3 regions of the Arthrobacter sp. Z4-13 genome follow, and region 2 is predicted to be linked to each of the others. Evidence: riboswitches for the same ligand, from Rfam matches in the RefSeq annotation. Region 2 holds a riboswitch; each other region holds the start of a gene.
The links. A riboswitch is a leader RNA that binds a small molecule or an ion and turns the genes downstream of it on or off. The one in region 2 is predicted to bind cyclic di-AMP.
Positions count from the first base shown of each region.

Region 1: another riboswitch for cyclic di-AMP. It lies ahead of M1E07_RS11715 (LysM peptidoglycan-binding domain-containing protein); the one in region 2 lies ahead of M1E07_RS05260 (C40 family peptidase).
Region 3: another riboswitch for cyclic di-AMP. It lies ahead of M1E07_RS04685 (aggregation-promoting factor C-terminal-like domain-containing protein); the one in region 2 lies ahead of M1E07_RS05260 (C40 family peptidase).

Region 1 is NZ_CP096459.1:2,159,576-2,164,960, reverse strand. It holds gene M1E07_RS11720 (protein adenylyltransferase SelO) at 1-1,211, shown strand, start outside; gene M1E07_RS11715 (LysM peptidoglycan-binding domain-containing protein) at 1,315-2,172, opposite strand; cyclic di-AMP (ydaO/yuaA leader) riboswitch at 2,176-2,346, opposite strand; gene M1E07_RS11710 (dienelactone hydrolase family protein) at 2,759-3,073, shown strand; gene M1E07_RS11705 (TraR/DksA family transcriptional regulator) at 3,168-3,524, shown strand; gene M1E07_RS11700 (DNA alkylation repair protein) at 3,521-4,090, shown strand; gene M1E07_RS11695 (DUF1810 domain-containing protein) at 4,074-4,517, shown strand; gene M1E07_RS11690 (glucose 1-dehydrogenase) at 4,589-5,385, opposite strand, start outside.
Region 2 is NZ_CP096459.1:716,845-722,229, reverse strand. It holds gene mobA (molybdenum cofactor guanylyltransferase) at 1-242, opposite strand, end outside; gene M1E07_RS05270 (HNH endonuclease) at 287-787, opposite strand; gene M1E07_RS05265 (NlpC/P60 family protein) at 1,046-1,840, opposite strand; gene M1E07_RS05260 (C40 family peptidase) at 2,007-2,699, opposite strand; cyclic di-AMP (ydaO/yuaA leader) riboswitch at 2,770-2,950, opposite strand; gene M1E07_RS05255 (M23 family metallopeptidase) at 3,079-3,900, opposite strand; cyclic di-AMP (ydaO/yuaA leader) riboswitch at 3,911-4,129, opposite strand; gene M1E07_RS05250 (metal-dependent transcriptional regulator) at 4,270-4,965, opposite strand; gene serC (phosphoserine transaminase) at 5,243-5,385, shown strand, end outside.
Region 3 is NZ_CP096459.1:582,639-588,023, forward strand. It holds gene upp (uracil phosphoribosyltransferase) at 1-402, shown strand, start outside; gene M1E07_RS04675 (glyoxalase superfamily protein) at 448-822, shown strand; gene M1E07_RS04680 (HAD-IA family hydrolase) at 898-2,058, shown strand; gene M1E07_RS04685 (aggregation-promoting factor C-terminal-like domain-containing protein) at 2,087-2,824, opposite strand; cyclic di-AMP (ydaO/yuaA leader) riboswitch at 2,830-2,974, opposite strand; gene M1E07_RS04690 (sensor histidine kinase) at 3,117-4,613, opposite strand; gene M1E07_RS04695 (response regulator transcription factor) at 4,621-5,370, opposite strand.

The sequences.
Region 1 (5,385 bases), 1.4 Mb from region 2:
CCCTGCTGGGGGACGGCCGCGCCCTCCTTCTCGGCGAGGTGACCGGCCGGGACGGCCGGCTGCGGGACGTCCATTTGAAAGGCTCGGGCCGCACTCCGTTCGCCCGCGCCGGGGACGGCCGCGCCGTCGTCGGACCCATGCTGCGGGAATACCTCGTGAGTGAGGCGATGCACGCACTCGGCATCCCCTCAACGCGTTCCCTCGCGGTGGTGGCCACCGGCCGGCCGGTGCGCCGCGACACCATGCTCCCGGGCGCTGTACTGACAAGGGTGGCCAGCAGCCACCTGCGCGTCGGCAGTTTCCAGTACGCACGGGCCACGGAAAACACGGACCTGTTGCGCCGCCTGGCGGACCACGCGATCAGCCGGCACCACCCCGCAGCCGCCCAGGCCGAAAACCCCTACCTGGCGCTTTTTGAAGCCGTCGTGTCCGCGCAGGCAAAACTGGTGGCCCAGTGGATGCTGGTGGGATTCGTCCACGGCGTGATGAACTCGGACAACATGACCATCTCCGGCGAAACCATCGACTACGGGCCCTGCGCCTTTATGGATGCCTTCAACCCAGCCGCGGTCTACAGCTCGATCGACGTAGGCGGGCGCTACGCCTACGCCAACCAGCCGGTCATCGCCGAATGGAACCTTGCCCGCCTCGCTGAGGCGATGCTGCCGCTCTTCAATGAGGACCAGGAACAGGCCGTAGCACCCGCGGTGGAAGCACTTGGCATGTTCCGCCGGCAATACAGTGACGCCTGGTTCGCCGGCATGAAAACCAAACTCGGTTTGGTGGAAGCCCCCGAGGGGAGCGCCGAGGCTGCAGAAGCCTCAGAGCTGGTGGACGGGCTGGTGGCCCTGTTGAAGGACGGACCAGTTGACTACACCTCGTTCTTCCGGAACCTCTCCGAGGCGGCAAGGGGGGATGACCGGCCTGCCCGCGGAATGGTCCTTGACCTGGCTGCCTTCGACGCCTGGGTTGGGCGGTGGCGGGCCCTGCAGCCGGACGCGGACCTGATGGACAGGGCCAATCCTGCCTACATCCCCCGCAACCACCTGGTAGAAGAAGCGCTCGCGGCAGCAACGGAGGGAGACCTTGATCCCTTCATCCGGCTCCTCGACGTGGTCCGTGCCCCGTTCAATGAAAGGCCAGGGCTGGAACGCTACACCGAGGGAGCGCCGGAGGACTTCGGCAGCTACCAGACTTTCTGCGGCACTTGAGCACCCCAGGCGCCGGGACACCGGCTGCCAGGAGGGGCCAGACGCAAAACAGGGGCGGCAGCCGGGAACAATCCCGTCTGCCGCCCCTGTTGGGGTGGTGTGACTACGCTACGCGGACGAAGGAAGCGCCGCTGAGCCAGCTGATGGAGTGGACTTCGGTCTTGAAACCGTCCACGCCGCCGCTGACAACCTGGCCGTTGCCGGCGAAGACGCCCACGTGGCCGGCGGTGATGACCAGGTCACCGGGAGCCGGGGTGCCCACAGTGGTGCCGTACTGGTAGAACTGGCCCGGGGCGAGGTCGCCGACGCTCTTGCCCACGGCGCGGAGAGCCTTCTCAACCATGGCGGTGCAGTCCTGCTGGACGCCCAGCTGGCCGTAAGCGTTCGCCAGGATGGCTGCGCCGGTACCGGTGCCGGTGGCTGCGGGAGCTGCCGGGGCGGGTGCCGCCGGAGCAGGCGCCGTGGAGGCGTAGGACAGGTTCATGGTGGTGGTTGCGGGAGCGGCAGCTACCGCGGCCTGGGCCGGAGCAGCGGCAGCAGCGACAGGAGCTGCGGCAGCGGTGCCGGCACCCGGGATCTGGATCTGGTCGCCGGGGTAAATGACCGCGGAGATTGCCAGCCCATTGGCGGACAGCACATCATTCAGGGCTACTCCGTTGGATGCCGAGATGGCGCCCAGGGTATCGCCGGAAACAACCGTGTGCACGTTGCCTGCAGCTGCTGCGGGGGCAGCCACTGCGGCAGCCGGTGCTGCGTAAGCCTGGGTGTTAGTGGTATCGGTGGTGTCCGGACCGGTTACGCCTGCGTGGGCCGGGGCGCCCACACCGAAGGCAATGCCGGATGCTGCTGCAACGGCGAGCGCCGGGCGGCCAAGCGACTTGGCCGAGACAGCCAAGCCCTGGAGCGCGATTGAGCGGTCCGGAGTCGCGCGGTGACGGGCGGTAATGGAATTTTTTGACACGGTTGATCGCCTCTCCCATGCCTGCGGGGTGAGCTGTCGGGTTCGGGCTGGAGATACCCGGCCGGGAGCAATTCCGAAATGAACGAAGGTGCTATCGACTTAACCCCAAGGCCTCGTGTGAGGCCGGGAAACTTGGTTCCCCCGTCCCTGCCAGCTGAAAAGCGTTGGTTCCCGGTTCAGTGGCAGGGCTCGGCATACTGAGGGGAATGTCCCGTTTGGGAGGGACACCTGAAGACCCTAACCCGACTTCGGTGCCATTGTCACGTTTGGGTAACATACGAGGTGTTCCTATCGCCTTTAGCAAACGACTGGACTCTTCAATAGCACGCACCTGACCTCGGAAGATACTTTCCGGTCCGGAGAGTCGTGTTGTATTGGTCACAAAACAGTAAAGGAACTCAAAAGCGCAGCCGGAAGCTTGCCCGAAAGCACCGCGCGGAGGAGGATATGGCCAGCCCGAGGAGGCCCCGTGATCCAGCTTGGAAAGTACGAGAAGTACCTGATTGAGGGATTTTTTGACGACTAGCGCGCGGGTGCACTGAGCCAGCGAACCTTCACCCGACGCGTTGCGTTCATCACGGGCAGCATGCCGGCAACCGCGGCGGCGATGCTGCTGCTGGGCTGCGAAGGCGGGACTGCGAACCTGGACCGTGACGCTGTTCCCGGTGCCCTTACCCAGGCCGGCGCCCAGCGCCACGTCGCCGGCTTCAAGGCAGCGGGGGAGTATCTCCGGGGCCAGGACTTCGTTGACGGCGAGCGCATCGCCATGACCGGCTACTGCTTCGGCGGCGGTATCACTTGGCAGGCGGCCACGGAGCTGGACGGGTTGAAGGCCACGGCGGCGGCGTGCACCACGGCTGCATGGAACGACACGTTCGCGTGGTTCGGCCGGCACCTCTAAACCCCGCCGTTCCGGGAGCGTACAGCTCGCCCTGTGCCGCCTGGAACCACTCCATAAACAGGAACTGGTACTGGCCCCGCGCTAGGCTTTTGCCATGCCCGACTTTGAACGGTTCCGGATCCTGCTCGAGGAGGAGCGGGAGCGGAAGGTTGCCCTCCTTCCGGCCCTCCGCGCAGACATCGCCTCCGCAAACTCGGCGCGCCAGGACTCGAATGTGGATGACGAACATGACCCGGAAGGCTCCACTATCGCCTTCGAACTGTCCCAGGCCTCGGCCCTGCTGAAGCAGAGCAGCGCAGGACTCGACCAGGTGGACGCAGCCCTGGCCAGGATCGCTGAGGGAACCTACGGAACCTGCGTCGTCTGCGGGGAACCGATTGCGGAAGGCAGGCTGGAGGCACGGCCGTGGACCCCGTTCTGCATCGGGCATGCCTCGGCAGGCCGCCGATGAGCAGCGGCGCGGATCAGGTGGCGGCCGCCGCTGAATTCGTTGACCGAACGCTGCAGAATGAGGGCGCCTGGTACCGGGCGGACGACGTCGAGGGCCGGCTGGGCGGGCGCCTGGCCTCCTACGGTTCCTCCGTTGGCGCTGTCCGGGGAACCATCCGGGACGCCCTGCGGAAGTACAAGGACTTCGATCACGACGGCGTGATACAGCTCGCGTCCGCCCTGTGGGGCCAGCCCCGGCCCGGCTCCAAGGCGGTCTATGAACGCCGGCTTGCCGCCGTGGTCCTCCTGCAATCCAAAGTGTCACTCCTGCGCCATTCGGACCTGACCCGGATCGAGGGCTTCCTGCGGTCCGCCGGGACCCGGGAACTGACAGACCCCCTGCTGGCCGACGTCGTGGCGCCGTTCCTGGCACGGCTCGGCGGGCGCGACCGGCAACGCGCGAGTGTTGTCCTTGCCCGCTGGCGGACCGACCCGGACAACCAGCTGCGCAGCGCTGCCGACTACCTTGAGCAGCACTCCAGACCCCAAGCACCACCACAAGGAGACACCCATGAACGAACCCTATGACTTGGAACGATTCGTCGCCGCGCAGGACAACGGCGGGACATACGAGCAGGCGCTGGCAGAACTGCAGATGGGCAGCAAGTCCGGCCACTGGATGTGGTTCGTTTTCCCGCAGATCGCAGGCCTGGGCCAAAGTCCCACATCCCGCCGTTACGCCATCAGCTCCCTCGAAGAAGCCCGGGAGTACCTGGCGCACCAAATTCTGGGCCCGCGGCTGCTCGAGTGCGCCCTGGCACTGACGAACCATTCCGGCCGTCCCGCCGAGGAGATCCTCGGCAGTATCGACGCACGGAAGCTGCACTCATCGATGACATTGTTCCTGCGGGCAGACCCCGAGGAAACCGTCTTCAAAACCGTCCTGGCGCAGTTCTTCGACGGCGAGCCGGACCCCGCCACTGACGAACTGCTCGCGGGCCGGGACGAAGACTAGCGCCGACGGCGGTGCCTCATGCATCCTGCGCAGGGCACCGTCGCCGGGGTCAGCCTGTAAAGTCCGGCGCGCTACGGCGAGGGGCTGCCGCCGTTGACGTTCAGCGTTTCCCCTATGACGTAGCTTGACTCCGGTGATGCCAGGAAAACATACGCCGGGGCGAGTTCCGCCGGCTGGCCTGCGCGGCCCAGAGGGGTGGACTGGCCGAACTCCGGCAGTTGCTCCTTGGGCTGGCCGCTGCTGACCTGCAGCGGCGTCCAGATGGGCCCAGGCGCTACAGCGTTGACCCGGATGCCCTTCGGCGCGAGCTGCTGGGCCAGTCCCTTGGTGAAGTTGTTGATGCTCCCCTTGGTGGTGGCGTAATCCAGCAGGGTAGGGGACGGGTTGTACGCCTGGATGGATGTGGTGTTGATGATGGTGGATCCTGCCGGCATGTGCGGGAGGGCAGCCTTGGTCAGCCAGAACATCGCGTACACATTGGTCTTCAAAGTGTGGTCGAACTGTTCGTCGGTGATGGCGGTCAGTTCCTCCTGCGCCACCTGCTTTCCGGCATTGTTGACCAGAATGTCCACTCCGCCGAGCACGGCCACGGCGGTGTCCACCACCTCCCGGCAGACAATCGGGTCCTTCAGGTCGCCGGGGACCTTGACGGCCTTGCGGCCTGCCGCCTCGACCAGTCCGGCGATGCGCGCTGCGTCCTCTTCCTCCTCCGGCAGGTAGGACAGGACGACGTCGGCCCCCTCGCGGGCGAAGGCGATGGCGGTGGCCGCCCCGATCCCTGAGTCCGCGCCCGTGACGATTGCCTTCCTGCCCTCCAGCCGGCCGGTCCCGCGGTAGGTGTTCTCGCCGAGGTCCGCTTTCGGCTCCA
Region 2 (5,385 bases):
GCCACAGCGGCAGCGGGTCCTGCGAACTCCGGCTGCTCCCGGCAGGAGAGTACACCGGGGGGAAGTGCGCCGGGATCGGGACCAACCACCACCGTACGGAAGGCCCCGGCGGCCGCGGCAAGTGACCGCTGCAGGAGCGTGGCACCGTGAAAGACCAACCCTTGCTTGGGCAACCCGCCCAGCCGTGACGACCGGCCGCCGGCCAGGATCAGGGCATCGAAGTCCAGCCGGTTTTGCTCCACTCCCCCAGCCTAGTCCGGTGACGGCGGAGGCTAACTATCTGGAATCAGGCAGCGCGCTCGGGCAGCAGGAACGGATCCCAGGCGGGCGTGGGCTTCTCGAGTTCCTTGATCTGCCAGATGGTGCCGTGCGGCGGCTCGGGGACGAACCGCAGCTTCCAGCCCATTTCCGCCGGGGTGTGGTCACCTTTGACGTTGTTGCACCTCAGGCAGGCGGCCACCAGGTTCTCCCAGGACTCAGCACCCCCGCGTGACTTTGGCTGGACATGGTCGATGGTGTGCGCAGCTTTCCCGCAGTAGGCGCACTTGTGCCCGTCGCGTCTGAGCACGCCCCGGCGGCTGACCGCCGTCGACTGGTTGTATCTGGGACGGATGTAGCGGTTCAGGAGGATCACGGACGGGCGGCCCAGGATCTCCTGGGGGCCCACCACGGGGTCGTCCCCTTCAGCCACAACGCTCGCCTTGCCCGTGAGCACAAGCACCAGCGCCCGGCGGAAGGTAATAACCGCCAGCGGTTCATATCCAGCATTCAGAACGAGAGTGCGCATGCACGTACCTCTTCACGGCCGCACCCGTCAGGGGCACGAGGGCCGGCTGCCCTCGGCATGTCCGGGCTATGGATCGACACCACAAGAGTAAACAAAGAAGTGCACTATCAGCTAATAACAGTTGCCGGGGTTGCCGTGTCCGGCCGAAACTCGGTGGAGTGCCCGCCCCTGCCGGGGGTTAACAGACAGGACCCCTGCCGCGTAGGGCAGGGGTCCTGTGAGTGTCTTGATCAGCAGCGCAAACCGCGGCTGCGGGTGTCAGTCGACGCGGATGAACACCGGGCCGGAGCCGACGTTGGCACTGAAGACAACGGTCTGGTTGCCGTTGTAGCCGCCATGCACCGCCTGGCCGTTTCCGGCATAGACGGCAATGTGCGCCATGCCGGCTCCGCCGTCGGCGTAGTAGATGAGGTCGCCCGGCTGAGCCTCGGCAGCGCTCACCGTGCGGCCCAGGGACAGGTAGCCTGCCGGCCAGTCATGGAAGTTGATGCCAACGGCAGCCAGGGAGTTGGTCACCAGCATGGTGCAGTCCTGCGTAACGCCGAGCTGGGCGTAGGCGGCGGACAGGATGGCTGCACCCTTGCCGCTTGCCGAGGCAGGAGCGGCGGGGGCTGCAGCGGCCGGAGCTGTGGCGGTCACCTTGGCGACAGCGGCTGTCCCTGCGGCGGGAGCGGCGGGAGCAGGAGCCGGAGCCGGAGCAGCTTCCTGGACCTCAACCTCGGGCTCGGGTTCGGGCGCCTCAACAACGGGAGCCGGCGTGGTGGTCACAGCAGGCTTCTCGAAGGAAATGGCAATGGTGGAAGCAGCGGAGATCGGAGCCTCAACCGTTGATTCAACTTCCAGGGTGGAAGCCGGAGCGGAGTCACGCTGAACGTTGGCATCGGCGGCGTTGGCTGCGAGGCCGCTGGTCAGGACCAGGCCGGAGGCGGCTGCGATAACAGCTGCCTGGCGTCCTACGCCGCCGGCGTTGTCGCCGACAGCCTTGGCAATGATGGCGAGCGAGTTGGTTTTGGTGACCTCGGCGCGGTGCCGTGCGGTTGCACGAGTAGTCATCAGTTCTCTCTTTCGTTTTCCTTCAAACCGCGTGTAGGCAGCCAAAGGGGACTGGACGCGCCGGCATCTTGGGGGTACGCCGGCACGCCCCGAACGGGGGATGTGGTGATTTAGCGAAAAGCGTGTTTGGGCAAAGAAAAAGCCCTTGGACCGTAAGGTCGAAGAACTAGTTCATGGTGTAGAACGCGGAGGAGCCGGTAGCAGCGGCCGCGTGCAGCAGCGTTCCCTGGGAGGGGTTCAGGGCGCTGATCATCATGCCGTTGCCGACGTAGATACCAACGTGCGCGCCGCCGTTCTGCATAACCAGGTCACCGGGCTGCGGCGTGGAGGTGGGCTTCATTGCCGTCCAGGCGTTGACGCGGGGGATGCTGATGCCGGCCTGGGCGTAAACCCACTGGGTGAAGCCTGAGCAGTCCCAGCCATTGGGGGTGGTGCCGCCCCAGACGTACGGGCTGCCGATGCCGGTGTAGGCGATGGCCGCAATTCCGGAGGTAGCAGCGGAGGATGCGGTCGCTACGACCTTCTCTGCTGCTTCGGAAGCAGTGGTGGCCGTGGGAGCGGTGGCCGCATCCGCGTCGTCGTCTTCATCATCAGAGGTTGACTGGACAGTCACCGGCTCCAGCACGGGAGCGGCGATGGTCTTGACCACCGGGCGCTCGAAGGAAACGGTAGCCGTGGGTGCCGCGGTGACGGCGAGGGCCGCCTGCGCGGACCCGGATTCGGTCGAAGCGGAAACACCAGCGGTGGTGTCCGCTGCATTGGCCGGCAGGCCCATGGTCAGGATGAGTCCGGACGCAGCTGCGATAACTGCAGCCTGGCGACCTACTGTCCCGGCATTGGCACTAACAGCCCTGGACATGGTGTCCAGGGGGTTGGTACGAACCGTTTGCGCACGGTGGCGCGCAGAATTATGGCGTGAAGACACGAAGGTAGCCTCTCCCAATGCCTGCGAGGTGAGCTGTCGGATTCGGATGGGAGTCACCCGGCCGCGCGGCTTCCGTGGAAAGCTTTGCGACTTAACCCCAAGGCCTTCAAAGCTGAAGGCCAAAATTGGTTCCCCCGCCCCTGCCAGACGATGAAATGCGAACGGACCTTGAGCGGTGGCAGAGTTAGGCAATCCGCACAAGAGCGTCAACTTCGGAAAAGTTGACGCGAGTTAGACGGTACAGCAGTTTTGCGTAAATGTCACATTCAGGTCACGGCAGGTCAACATCATTTGAGAGTCCACGGTCATTTGACTAGAGCCAGCCGGTCGGGTCAACAACTTCACCGTTGACCTGGACCTCGAAGTGAAGATGGCAGCCCGTGGAGGCTCCCGTGGTCCCGCTGAGGGCCACAACGTCCCCGCGGGAAACCGTTTGCCCCTCCTTGACGCTGAAGGACGACAGGTGGTTATAGGTGGTTTCCAGGCCGTTGCCGTGATCCACCACAACGCGGTTGCCGCCGCCGTACTGGTGCCAGCCGACGAAGGTAACGGTTCCGGTGGCCGCGGCCAAAACCGAGGTGCCGCATTGGGCTACGTAATCCTGCCCGCGGTGGAAGTCGCCGGAGCCGCCCGTAATCGGGCTGACGCGGTAGCCGAAAGGCGAAGCAGTGCTCAACGCAGCGAGCGGGGCTCCGAGGCTTCCGGCGGAAGCAGCGCGGGTTATGGCACCGGCAGACTGGGCACTCAGCAGCTGTTTCAGCTTTCCGTCCGGGTCCGCCTTGGTGACTACAGCAGAGCGGCTGAAATCGATCTGGGCTTCGGCCTTCGCGGAAACCTGCGGCTGTGGGGCAACAGCGGACGCAGCAACAGAAGCAGCTCCCGAGCCGTCCGTTGCCATCACGGGACTGGTGGCCGGAACGGTCACGGTGAGAACCAGCCCGGCCGCGGCCAGTGCGGCGCCGGCCTTTTGGCCGATTCCGCTGGCAGCAGCGAACTCAGTGATCTGATGGAAGGGACCCCGACGCCGGCGCGCATCACGTTGCGGATCGCGGGGGCGTTCCGAGGTGATGACTTCGACAACGCGCGGTGTCGAAGCAGGGACCGCCGCGCGGCGGCGTCCCCTGGAATTCTGCATGGTCAAGAAGGGTTCCTCTCTGGGTAGCCTGCGAAGTTAGCTGTCGGATTCGGGTCAGAGAGTTCATAGACCCGGTCCGCCGTTAGCAAGCTTCGGCACAGAGATATCCCCGGAGGAATCCTTCACTGGAAGAGGCTTGCTGCTGACGGACTTCACCCCAAGGCAGTCCCCCGGCTGCCGCTTGTGGTTCCCCCGCCTCTGCCAGTTACGACTCGTGCTCCTGATCTGCTGGCAGAGCTCGGCTCCAGATCAGGTAACGCTTAAATATCAACTTCGTTTTAACTATAGAGGCTCATGGTGCAAAGTAACAATTCCGTTATCTTTGCGTAACCCACCTCACATGGGGTAGGGAAACGCCCGGGTGGTTCCCTAGCGGACGGCTACAAAGACGTGCGCGGCCACCTCTGGTGGCAACTCAAGCGCCCCTTCTATGCCCGGAACGCGGACGGATATGTAGTCACCCACCCGTTCCAGCGACACAGCAGCGCCCGGGCGGATGCCGCCCTCATCGAGCTGTGAAAGCAGTTCGGGCTCCACCTGGATAGGTTCGGCCAACCTGCTGATAGTCACAGCCGAGGCGGGCCCGTAGGACTTCATCGCCTCGAGGAGGCTGATGGCTCCATCAGCAAAGCCAGGGGACGGCACGCCGCCCAGGGCCGCCAGGCCGGGGATCGGGTTCCCGTAGGGAGACTCGGTGGGGTGGTTCAACATCTCGTAAATGCGCCGTTCCACCCGCTCGCTCATCACATGCTCCCAGCGGCAGGCCTCGTCATGGACGTAGGCCCAGTCCAGTCCGATCACGTCAGCCAGGAGCCGTTCCGCCAAGCGGTGCTTGCGCATCACTTCAGTGGCGCGCTTCCGGCCCGTCTCGGTGAGCTCCAGATGGCGGTCGCCGGACACAACCACCAGACCGTCCCGCTCCATTCGGCCGATGGTCTGGGAGACAGTGGGCCCGGAGTGGCGCAGCCGCTCGGCGATACGGGCACGAAGGGCAACAATGTTCTCTTCCTCGAGCTCCAGAATGGTCCGAAGGTACATCTCCGTAGTATCGATCAGATCCGTCATCCAGCTCAGCTCCTCGAGCGCAGTACCTTGCGTTGTCCCACCGTATCGCCTTCACTGCGACGTAGTCCGTGGAAGAGCTTAGCCTATTTTGACTTTGTCCGAATAGTTGCCGCTGGCGGCAGTACCGTCTCATTGGCTGGACTATGACGGTTCCGGTTCCCGGCGATACATACCAACAGGGCAGAATGAGGGAGGCCCTGGTTGCAGCCATCACCGGCTGCCGGCCACCAACACCCGTCCGGACCAAAGCCGTGTCCATGCCGAAATTGGAGCACCTGTGAGCGAAACCAGCATCACTATTCCCGCCGACCTGCAGCCCAAGGACGGACGGTTCGGCGCTGGACCTTCCAAGGTCAGGCCGGAGCAATTTGATGCGTTGTCCGCCGCGTCGAAGAACATCCTGGGTACGTCCCACCGGCA
Region 3 (5,385 bases), 130 kb from region 2:
GCCGGGCTGGGCATGCTTGAGGGCATGACCAAACTCGTTCCCACCGCAGAGGTCGGCTTCCTGGGCATGGCCCGGGACGAGGAAACCCTGGACATCATCACCTACGCCGAGCGTCTCCCCGAGAACCTCACGGACCGGCAGATCTTCGTCCTGGACCCCATGCTCGCAACCGGCGGCACCCTGCGCGAAGCCATCAAATTCCTCTTTAAGCGCGGAGCTTCGGACGTGACGTGCATCTGCCTCCTGGCCGCCCCGGAAGGCCTGGCCAAACTCGAGGAAGAACTTGCGGACGCCAACGTGACCATCGTCCTGGCCTCGATCGACGAAAAGCTCAACGAGAAGTCGTACATCGTGCCCGGACTCGGGGACGCGGGCGACCGCCTTTACGGCATCGCAGGGTAGTCCTCAAGCCTTTTTCATTCACCGTCCCGCCGCTAGCCTGTGCGGATGGACTGGAAACTCGAACTTGTGTACGTCCCTGTAAGCGACGTGGACCGCGCCAAGGACTTCTACGTCAACAAGGTGGGGTTCAATGCCGACTTTGATGAGCGGCCAACGGACTCCATCCGCTTTGTCCAGCTGACGCCTCCGGGCTCGGCCTGCTCGATTTGCATTGGGGACGGGCTTACTGACGCACCTCCCGGTACCGGCTCCAACCTCCAGCTGGTGGTCAACGACATCCAGGCCGCCCACCAGCACCTGAAAGGCAACGGGGTAGACGTCAGCGACGTGGACGTGCAGGACTGGGGCCACTTCGTGTACTTTGCCGATCCCGACGGCAACAGGTGGGCAGTCCAGTACATCCCGGGCCGCAACGCCTGACATACCGTAAACCAACTGGCCATTGGCACCCGTCGTGACATTCCTGCCCGCGGCGCCTAAAGCACAATGGGGACCGTGAACGTCTCAACACCCGCTGCTGCCCGCACCCTGACCTGCCGTGCCGTCCTGTTCGACATGGACGGCACCCTGGTGGACTCCACCGCAGTGGTGGAACAGGTGTGGGGTGAATTCGCGTCGCGCTACGGGCTGGACATCGAGGAAATACTCCGAACGTCACACGGCGTCCAAGCAGGCGATACCGTCAGGCGTTTCGCTCCGCCGGGGGCGGACGTGCCGGGGCTGACAGCGGAACTCGGTGCCATGGAACGCGTCCGGACCGAGGGCATCCTGCCCCTTCCCGGAGCGGCGCGGCTGCTGGCAGCCCTGCCCGCAGACGCCGTCGCACTGGTGACGTCCGCGGATCGGGTCCTTGCTGACATCCGGATGGCTGCAGCGGGGCTGGCCATGCCGGGCACCGTCGTGACAGCCGAGCTGGTGAGCCGGGGCAAGCCGGACCCCGAGGGATACCTGAAGGCCGCTGCAGGTCTTGGCGTGGATCCTTCGGTTGCAGTGGTGTTTGAAGACGCTCCCGCCGGCATCGCAGCCGGCGTGGCGGCCGGCCTCCCAACCGTAGCCGTGGGGGCCGAACACCGGACCGCTGCCGGCGGGGGGTATGGCACATTCCTGACTACAGTGCCGTCGTCGCCCAAGTGGACAAGGACGAGGCGGGCCGGACGGTCATTTCTTTCCGGCTTTGAGGTCCGCCACCACTTTGGCAATCCGTCGCGACCGCGTCTCCGGAGTTTTGGCTTCGCCCAGCGGCTCTACGTACCGCCGCTGGGCGCTGTAGCTCAAGGTTGCGTAGAACTCCTGCGCCGCCGGTTCCGCAGCCATGGCAGCCGCAAGGTCTTCAGGAACCTCAACGATCCGGGGCTGCGTGTCCAGTTCCAGGTCAACGTCAACGGTGTCTCCCGCTGCGACACCAACGAAATCCCGGTTGGCTGCGCTCAGCGAAATGAGGTTTTGCCCGCCCATCACAGCAATGCTGCTCCGATAGCTTTTGCCGTTGATGGTCACCACCACAGGCGGCCGCTTGCCGGCTCCCAGCTCCTTAACAACCTGCTCCGGCACTTCGATGCCGGTTTTATTGCCGCTGCCCTGGACGGTGGTAGTGAACTTCATGGATCACAGTATGCCCTTACGGCCCGCCCCCTCTTTGGAAGGGACGGGCCGTAAGGCTTGAGTGTTTTGGTATCCGGTGGGTTTAGTACCAGTTGTTCGACAGGTGGAAGTTCAGCGCGCCACACGGGGACTGGTAGCGCTCCTGGATGTAGTTCAGGCCCCAGTTGATCTGGGTGCGGTAGTTGGTGCGGTAGTCCGCACCCGCGCTGGCCATCTTCTCAGCCGGCAGGGACTGGACGATGCCGTAGGCGCCGCTGCTCGGGTTGGTGGCCGTGGTGGTCCAGTCCGACTCCTTGGTCCACAGGGTCTTCAGGCACTGCATCTGGTCAGGAGCCCATCCGTACTTCGCCAGCTGGCCGGCGGCGTAAGCCTGGGCGCCGGCGGGATCATTGACCGCGACGACGGGCGCAGGCTTAGGAGCGGGCTTAGGGGCCGGAGCAGGCGCAGGCTTAGGCGCAGGTGCCGGTGCGGGCTTAGGGGCCGGAGCGGGTGCCGGCGCGCGCTTAGGGGCCGGTGCGGGCTCGGCAGCCTGCGGGGCTACAGCTATCTCCGGCGCGGCGGGCTCAGGCGCAGGCTTCGCCGTGATCTCGCTCTTCTCGATGCTGAGGTTGGACTGCGCCTCGGCGGCCTGCGTCTCGGTGGCTGCTACGCGGATGCTGGATTCGGTCGCCTGTCCCGCGGCTCCCACTCCAATGAGGAGTGCGCATGACGCGGCCACCACAGCGGCGCGCTTGCCGAGGGAAGGGATTTTGCCGGTTTCCGGTGCGGCCTGCGGTGCAGACTCGTTTTTCGGGCGTGGCTGTGCCAGGAATTTGAACATGATGAATCGCCTCTCACACCTGCGGAGTTAGCTGTCGGGTTCGGATGAGGGCATCCGGCCAGACGGAAAGATCACGTGCTGGCTTAACCCCAAGGGCAATCAGTGCCCGGGACGGTGGGTCCCCCGCCTCTGCCTTGGTTCAAGAGAAATCCGGGAAGTGGCAGAGCTTGGCGTCATCCGGATATACGACCCGAACGGGAACCGTACCTAAACGACGGTACAGGAATTCGAAGCTCAAGTCACATTTTGGTAACAGAGATCACGGTGGCGGCGCGTCGCCTTGTCGCTACGGTCACCGGGTCGGTAGCCGCAAGGCGAATTCGGTGCGCCCCGGCCGTGATGTCACCGTTACCCTTCCTCCGTGGGCCTCGACGATGGACTCCACGATGGACAACCCAAGTCCGCTCGTCCCTTCAGCCGCTGAAGCCCCGGACTGGCCTCCCGCGCCCTTACGCGCCGCATCTGCGCGGGCGAAACGTGAAAAGACATGGTCCACGAACCCTGCAGGGATCCCGCCGCCGTCGTCCGTTACCGTTACCAGCGCAGCACCCTCCACTGTCCTGGCCACTCCCGTAACAACCGTGGTTCCTTCCGGGGTGTGTTTGCGTGCGTTCGACAACAGATTCATCAGCACCTGGCGCAGCTGGGAGGGGTCACCGTTGACCACAACAGGCTCGTCCGGAAGCTGCAGCCGCCAGTTGTGGCCGGGTGCCATCACCTTTTCGTCACTGACGCTTTCGACCACCAGCTGCGTGAGGTCCACCTCGCTGAGCTTCAGCGGCTGGCCTTCATCGAGCCGGGCCAGCAGCAGCAGGTCTTCAACCAAGGCGGTCATCCGCTCCGACTGGCTCTGCACACGGGCCAGCGACTTTGCGCCGTCGGGGGTGAAATCCTCGGTCATCCTCATCAGTTCGGTGTAGCCGCGGATGGCGGTCAGGGGAGTACGGAGCTCGTGGGAGGCGTCGGCCACAAACTGCCGCACCTTCGTTTCGATCTTCTGCCGCGCCTGCAGCGCATTTGCCACGTTTTCCAGCATGAGGTTGAGCGCGTGCCCCACGCTGCCTACTTCCGTTCCCGGATTGGAGTTCGACGGCGGGACACGCTCCGCGAGTGCCACCTCGCCGGCATCGAGCGGCAACTTCGAGACCCGCGTCGCAACCTCGGACAATTGTTCGAGGGGCTTCATGGTGCGGCGGATGAGTACGGTGCCCACCAGCCCGATCAGCAGCAGACCGCCCAAGGAGACGAAAACAAACGTCCACACCAGGGAAGTGAGCGTGCTTTGCTTGCCGGCGAGGGGGAGTCCGGTCACCAGGACATCACTGAAGTTGGTTTGCACCGCTATCAGCCGGTAATCACCAAATGACAGGGTGCGGTCCACTGGCTGCGCATCCGTCACCAGTGCCAGCAGGGCCTGCTTGTCTTCACTGGAAAGCGCAGAGCGTGTGGTGTCCGAGGTGAGGTATCCGCCGCCGGTGACTTGGCCATTCAGGATGCGGGCGTTCATGGTTCCCACGCTTTGGCCGCGGGCGTCAAGCGGGTCGCGTCCGTTGAATCCCCCGCCCGGAGGTCGGCCCGGATTGTTGGAGCGCTCCGCCGCCTGGCTCAGTTGTTCGTCCAGCTGGCGGGTGAGGAATGCATTCATGGAGGCATAGCTGGCAACGCCCACTGCACCGCAAATCGCGATCAGCAGGGCCATGGCCAGAAGGACGAGACGGGTGCGCAAGTGCCAGGTGCCGGGCCTGAGCCAGCTCCGGCGGTGCGGTCCGGTTGCCCGGGGTGACGCCATGGTTCGCCTACTCCGCAGGCTTGATGACGTACCCGGCACCGCGCACGGTGTGGATCATTGGCGGATGCACGGCGTCCACCTTTTTGCGCAGGTAGGAGATGTAGAGCTCCACAATGTTGGCTTGGCCGCCGAAGTCGTAGTCCCACACACGGTCCAGGATCTGGGCCTTGCTGATGACGCGCTTGGGATTCTCCATGAGGTACCGGAGCAGCTCGAACTGGGTGGCCGTGAGCTGCAGCTCCTCGCCCGCCCGCGTCACCTCCCGGGTATCCACGTTGAGCACCAGGTCGCCCACCACCAGCTCGGCTGTATCCATGGCGGCAACTCCGGAGCGCTGGACCAGGCGGTGCAGCCGAAGCAGGACCTCCTCCATGCTGAAAGGCTTGGTGACGTAGTCGTCGCCGCCGGCCGCCAGTCCCACGATCCTGTCCTGGATTGCGTCCTTGGCTGTGAGGAACAACGCTGGTACCTCGGGCGCGAAGGTGCGGATCCTTCCCAGCAGCTCGACGCCGTCGAACCCTGGGAGCATCACGTCAAGAACCAGGACGTCCGGGCGGAAGTCCTTGGCCAGTTTCACTGCCTCAGGGCCGTCGGCGGCCACTGCCACCGACCAGCCGGCCATGCGCAGACCCATGCTCATGAGCTCGGAGAGGCTTGGCTCGTCGTCGACCACCAGGGCGCGGATAGGGGACCCGTCCGGATGGGAGAGCTGAAATCCGGGTGCCGCTGGACATAGGCGCGCACGCTTTAGGGCGATTTCAGCATTCCCGGC